One region of the Anaerobacillus sp. CMMVII genome, then DNA from elsewhere that is predicted to be linked to it. Evidence: a T-box and tRNA genes for the amino acid it is inferred to sense, from the RefSeq annotation. Region 1 holds a T-box; the other holds one or more tRNA genes.
The links. The T-box of region 1 lies ahead of pheS (phenylalanine--tRNA ligase subunit alpha). A T-box ahead of a tRNA ligase gene usually reads a tRNA of that ligase, here a tRNA-Phe.
Positions count from the first base shown of each region.

Region 2: it encodes a tRNA-Phe, which carries the amino acid that the T-box ahead of pheS (phenylalanine--tRNA ligase subunit alpha) is inferred to sense. The anticodon was not compared.

Region 1 covers NZ_JACEHK010000002.1:523,201-526,608, forward strand. The annotation lists gene H1D32_RS06650 (M42 family metallopeptidase) at 1-125, shown strand, start outside; gene sspI (small acid-soluble spore protein SspI) at 545-754, opposite strand; gene H1D32_RS06665 (TrmH family RNA methyltransferase) at 963-1,724, shown strand; T-box leader at 1,787-2,017, shown strand; gene pheS (phenylalanine--tRNA ligase subunit alpha) at 2,091-3,125, shown strand; partial or broken gene pheT (phenylalanine--tRNA ligase subunit beta) at 3,214-3,408, shown strand, end outside.
Region 2 covers NZ_JACEHK010000015.1:149,142-152,549, reverse strand. The annotation lists gene feoB (ferrous iron transport protein B) at 1-760, opposite strand, end outside; gene H1D32_RS18030 (FeoA family protein) at 757-987, opposite strand; tRNA gene H1D32_RS18025 (tRNA-Arg) at 1,197-1,273, opposite strand; tRNA gene H1D32_RS18020 (tRNA-Leu) at 1,462-1,547, opposite strand; tRNA gene H1D32_RS18015 (tRNA-Phe) at 1,585-1,660, opposite strand; tRNA gene H1D32_RS18010 (tRNA-Asp) at 1,686-1,761, opposite strand; tRNA gene H1D32_RS18005 (tRNA-Ser) at 1,769-1,861, opposite strand; gene H1D32_RS18000 (aspartyl-phosphate phosphatase Spo0E family protein) at 1,982-2,170, opposite strand; gene H1D32_RS17995 (phospho-sugar mutase) at 2,367-3,408, opposite strand, start outside.

The DNA of each region.
Region 1 (3,408 bases):
CACGCTATATCCATAGTCACGCTGCAATGTTACACAGAGATGACTTTGAGAACGCTGTAAAGTTAATTGTGGAAGTAATTAAGAAATTAGATAAGGACACAGTGGCGAAGATTACATTTGATTAATAGGTGAGTGAATTTCATCATTACCTTAATCGAGCTAAGAACTTAGTAGCGATAATAATAAATTATGAAATTCACTGAGGTATACTAAAAAAACGTTCAAGTGAGCGTTTTTTTTTAGCTTCTATGGAGAGTTAGATAATAAGTGAAAAAATCTTACAAAATGACTGATAGATATTCATAGCGCATTTAAAATAAAAATACTATCCAAGATTGGGGCGGTGCTGATATGAAAAAGATGCTGTGAAGTTAGCTACAGAAATTGTTCGCCTCGATCTTATGAGAGATGAATTATTAGAGGAATTGATAGTTCTAGCTGGAAATGAGGCTTTTGAGCTATTAAGAAAAATACAAAATAGTCAATGAGTGTGTTGTGTAACAATAATCTAAGAAAAAGCGATCCATTATGGACCGCTTTTTCTTTACCTTTGTAAACCTTGAGAGATTGATGAAATTACTTGTTGTCTGCTTTGTTCATCTGCTTGTCTCCAGTATACTTCAAAAAGTACACCTAAACCTGGAAGCATTTTCTCTTCGCCACTTTGCATGGCATCATCAATTGTTGCTTTTACATCGTCTTCAGTACTATTAGCGACATTTGCTAAAATTGCACCACGTAAATTAAATCCCATTGTTGGCCACTCCTTTTATGGTAAAATAAAAAAATAATCAGAGCCAATTGGCAGTTCTGTTATAGTATGACAACAATTGGACGAAAATATTTATAGTTTATAGTTTAGAGTGTAAAGTTTATAGTTTTTTTTAGTGCTTACTTCGAAGCTTCATTTACACACTCTACACTCTAAACTCTACACTTTAAACTAAAAAAAGGGGTTTACCATGGAACGGATTGACTCAATAAAAAACGTTAGAATTAAAAATGCTAAAAAGTTACATACTCGTAAAGGGAGAGAAAAGCTAGGAAGTTTCCTAATTGAAGGAGAACACTTAGTAGAAGAAGCGTTAAAATGGAAAGTTATTATTAATGAGATCTATGTGGAAGAAAAATTTCGCATTCCTTCAAGTTGGGACATAAATAATGTACCTGTTTATCTTGTAAATGATAATATCATGAAAGAAATTTGCGAAACAGAAACTCCTCAAGGGATTGTCGCGGTTTGTGAGTTAATAGGACGAAAACCATTACAACCTGAAGAAAATGGAAAGTATCTTTTGATTGATCAAATTCAAGATCCAGGAAACTTAGGGACTATTATTAGAACAGCAGACAGTGTCGGATTGTCTGGTGTGATTTTAGGTAATGGGACGGTTGATATATACAATAGTAAAGTCCTGCGTTCAACTCAGGGCTCATTGTTTCACTTACCGGTCGTAAAAGCAGAGTTGGATGATTGGATAGAAAAGCTTAAAGCAGCAAACATTCCTGTTTACGGTACGGCATTAGATGAAAGAGCAAAAGCTTATAATGAGGTATCAGGGCAACAAAGCTTTGCTCTTATCGTAGGTAATGAAGGTAGTGGTGTTTCAAAGGATCTGCTAGCACGTACCAATGAAAATCTGTATATTCCTAGTTATGGGCATGCAGAATCACTAAACGTCTCTGTTGCTACTGGCATTCTACTGTACCATTTAAGAAAATAAACCATAAAAGAGATTTGCCTTCTTTATAAAAATAAATTATAATTGAAAACGAATTTCATATTAGAAAGACTGAGAAAGAGAGTAGTAAGTTGCCATTCGTCATACAGGGATGAGACGCCTTAGACTGGAAGCGTTTCAATGATAGAAGCAATTGAATTCACTCTGGAGTCGGCACCGGAACGTAAGAGTATTCTTATTAAGGTTGCATCGGTCAAAGACCGTTATCAAGTTTGAGTGAACGTTTCATTTGATTCGTTAATTAGGGTGGTACCGCGAAGCTTTTCGTCCCTGTTGGGATGAAGGCTTTTTTTATTTACATATAAATGTCTAGCGCAAGTTTGCGCTTTCTAAAAAGGAGGAAAAAAAATGCAAGATCGTTTAAAGGAGCTGCAACAAGAAGCATTAAACCAAATTGAAGCAGCAGGATCATTAAAAGAATTGCAAGATGTAAAAGTAGCATACCTTGGAAAAAAAGGCCCTATTACGGAAGTTTTAAGAGGGATGGGAAAGCTTTCTGAAGAAGAGCGTCCTATCATTGGTCAATTAGCTAATGATGTTCGTGGGGCAATTGCGAACAAACTTGAAGACAAGGTGGCCAAGCTTGAGGAGCTTGAGGTAGAAAAGAAGCTTGCAAATGAAAGTATTGATGTTACCCTTCCAGGTAGACCGGCACAAGTAGGTTCGAGTCATCCATTAACCGCAGTTGTAGAAACAATTGAAGATATTTTTATTGGCATGGGTTTTTCAGTAGCTGAAGGTCCTGAAGTTGAAACCGATTATTATAACTTCGAAGCCCTAAACTTGCCGAAGGATCACCCTGCTCGTGATATGCAAGATTCATTTTATATTACGGAGGATATACTCCTTCGAACTCATACATCACCAGTTCAAGCGAGAACTATGGAAAAGTATAATGGCCAGGGTCCAGTAAAAATCATTTGCCCAGGAAAAGTTTTCAGGCGTGATGATGATGACGCGACACATTCACATCAATTTATGCAAGTAGAAGGACTATACATTGATGAAAATGTTCGAATGAGTGATTTAAAAGGTGTACTTTTAGAGTTTGCCAAGAAATTTTTTGGCCCCAACCAAAAAATTCGTTTACGTCCAAGCTTTTTCCCATTTACGGAGCCATCTGTAGAAGTTGATATATCGTGTGTTATCTGTAATGGTGATGGATGCCGCATCTGTAAAGAAACAGGTTGGATTGAAGTACTAGGTGCTGGTATGGTTCATCCACGTGTCCTAGAAATGGGTGGTTTTGATCCAAAGAAATACTCAGGCTTTGCTTTTGGTATGGGTGTTGAACGGTTAGCCATGTTAAAGTATGGAATTGATGATATTCGTCATTTTTACCTAAACGATAAGCGTTTTATCGAACAATTTAAACGAGCGTAAATAATAAGTATAAATAATTTGAAATTTGAAATTTGAAAGGTGTCCATTTCCGAGCGCTATGCACTTTTCTAACAAGGAGGAAACAAGAGTGTTAGTATCTTTTAATTGGCTTAAGGATTATGTCCAACTTAGTGACATTACAGCTGTAGATTTAGCTGAGCGCTTAACAAGAAGCGGTGTAGCTGTTGATATTGTACATCAACTTAATAAAGGGGTATCCAACGTTGTTGTAGGTCATGTTGTTTCAAGAGAACAACATCCAGATGCTGATAAATTAAGTCTG
Region 2 (3,408 bases), on a different contig from region 1:
CTACTATTTTTTGGATAAATTCATTTCTTTTACGATAAATATAATGGTGTAAAAATACCCCTTCTGTTTCCTTTATACTCTTCTCCAATTCTTCGTGTATTTTATCCAATTGCTGTTTTGAAATGAGTGACTGAAGATATGAATATACGTAAGAGTTTCCTTCAAAAAACTGCAAAGCAAGCCAACGCTTTGGAAGGTGGGAATCACCTTTCAGTAAACCATCTACTTCTGTTATTGCTTTCTCAATCAACTGCCCATAATAAAGTTGAAATGGATATGAAGTGTCATAGTCTGAGAGTTTCTCCCCTAACGCTAAGCACCCTTTACCTGTTCGGGCAACAATTGGTATAACTGGTACACTGAGTTTTTTTGCTAATTGAACTATGTTTATTTTCGTCCCATACTGTTCAGCAACATCGGTCATATTTAATCCGACCATTAGTGGTTTCCCAAGTTCAAGTAACTGAATTGTTAGATGTAGGTTACGATGAAGCTGGGACGCATCAACGATATTTAAAACCATAGAATATGTATCATTCACTAAAAAATTAGAAACAACTGCTTCATCCTCTGTTAGAGGATTTAAGGTATACAAGCCAGGTAAATCAATAAGCTCTCCATGTTGCCTTTTTAACTTTCCAATCTTTTTTTCAACAGTTACTCCACTCCAATTGCCCACATAGGCGTAAGATGTAGTAAGCTGATTAAAAAGTGAAGTTTTTCCTGTATTCGGATTTCCAATTAAGGCAACTTTTTTCATCGTGAAGACTCCACTTCTATTCTGGAAAGATCGACTTTTCGAATAGCGATCCTATTACCTTTACACTCAATTAAAATTGGACCACCAAAAGGCATTTTCCTTAGGATATTTACTTCAATTCCCTCAAAAATCCCCAAATCTAATAATCTCCTTTTTATCAGATGATTACTTTTTGATAAATCAGTAATTCTTACTTTTTCCCCTTCATTTACACTAGCTAAGACCATTAGAAGACCCCCAAACAACATTGATAATCATTATCAAAATTAGTCTATATCGTGTGTAGATATCTGTAAATAGGAATAGAAAAAAATTCCTTTTTTGTTCTTAACTACATTTTAATAGTGTAATTGTCAATCACACTAAATTCATAACAAAATAAAAAGGGAACTAACAATGTTAGTTCCCTTTAATGCTCAGACGATTTCCAATTTTATGGCGCGCCCTGAGAGATTCGAACTCCCGACCCTGGCATTAGAAGTGCCATGCTCTATCCAGCTGAGCTAAGAGCGCATGTTGTGATTTCAATGAGGCTTATTCACGATGCTTACGGACGATGTTTCGCTCCGTAGATCCTGTTTCTTCCTCTACTAGTAATGCTTCGTTGTTTTTTGCGTCGAAACAACTCGCTGTGGTTCATTGATGTATCTGCTCGTCGCTGAGCTAAGAGCGCATGTTGTGATTTCAAAAATAAATAAGAGTACCGAGGGCCGGACTTGAACCGGCACGATAGTCACCTACCGCAGGATTTTAAGTCCTGTGTGTCTGCCAATTCCACCACCCCGGCATAACCAAAAAACGGACTTGCTAGTATAAAATTTAAATGGTGGCTCGGGACGGAATCGAACCGCCGACACGAGGATTTTCAGTCCTCTGCTCTACCGACTGAGCTACCGAGCCATTAGTAATTACTAATTCATAAAAGTGGCGGACCCGACCGGGATCGAACCGGCGATCTCCTGCGTGACAGGCAGGCATGTTAACCGCTACACCACGGGTCCAAGAAAATGGCGGAGGAAGAGGGATTCGAACCCCCGCGCGGTTTAACCCGCCTGTCGGTTTTCAAGACCGATCCCTTCAGCCGAACTTGGGTATTCCTCCGTTTGAACACAATTACTATTAACTTTCATGTGAAAAAACAATTAAAAAAATGTCAGTCACAAGAATATATATTATCAGGGTTATTTAGTTTTGTCAACATCTGCTGAAAAAAAGTTTTTTTCAAGAGAATTTGACTACAGGATTTTCATTTGTTTCAAATACTACTCTCCAATATTGATTGAGGAGCTCATCCAACTCTTGACTATGCTTAATCGTAATCTCTGCATTCATCCCAAAATTTTCAGCAGCCTTTATCATATCCTGCCTCTTATTCTCAATATAAAACCTTAAAGAATGTTGTGAACACATTTTACGCACCACCTTAAAGATGACTTATTTCCTTAATTTTACCTTTTTTCAGTAGAAAGTCCTGTGATGAATCTCACAGCTTGTACATTAATTAATATAAAAAAAGCACATAGTGCAATCCATGTGCTTTAATTATAAAATATCTTCTTAGAAACACGTGTTAAAAGTTTGAACATTTTGTGACCAAAGAACTACATTAGTTGGTGATATTAAGTTTCTCCATGACTGAAGCTTTAAGGTTAGCGATGTTTTCCTCACTATTCTTTAATGAATTGCTCGTTGTTCCGAAATAGAACTTTATTTTCGGTTCAGTTCCTGATGGACGGACACAGATCCAAGAGTTTCCTTCTAGAATATATTTTAGAACGTTTGACTTTGGAAGTAAAATATCTTCAACAGTTTCTAGATTTAAATCCTTCCGTTGTTTGGTTAGATAATCTTCTACTGCCACAACTTTCAATCCAGCAAATTCTTGCGGTGGATTTTCTCTAAAAGAAGTAATCATTTGATTCATCTTCTCAATGCCTGTTTTTCCTTTGAGGGTGATCGATTGTAATCCTTCTAGATAAAAACCGTATTTTTCAAAAAGCTCTAACAATCCTTGGTACATTGTTTTATTTTGAGACTTATAGTAAGCTGCAAGTTCTGCTGCTAATAATACTGCTTGTATAGCGTCCTTATCCCTTGCAAAGTCTTTTATTAAGAAACCATAGCTTTCTTCGTATCCAAATAAAAAGGTATTTTCACCTGAGTCTTCAAACTCTCTTATTTTTTCACCAATAAATTTAAAACCTGTTAATGTATCAATTGCCGATAACCCATACGCATTGGCAATAACTCTTCCTAGTTCAGAAGTAACAATTGTCTTTATAACTACCCCATTTTCAGGTAAGATTCCCGCTTTCTTTTGTTGCGAGAGAATGTATTCTACCATTAATGCACCAGTTTGGTTTCCTGTTAGAACAACATATTGTCCTTGATCATCTTTTACAGCTACACCAACTCTATCAGCGTCTGGATCAGTGGCAATTAAAACATCAGCTCCTAGTCTTTCTCCGTACTTAATGGCCATTTCAAAAGCGGCATGTTCTTCTGGATTTGGCGAAGCCACTGTTGAAAATTTACGATCTGGAACTGCTTGCTCTTCAACAATATGGAAATTTGAAAATCCGACAGCTTCAAAGCTACGTTGAACTGGCAAAGTAGCCGTTCCGTGTAAAGGAGTGAAAACAATCTTT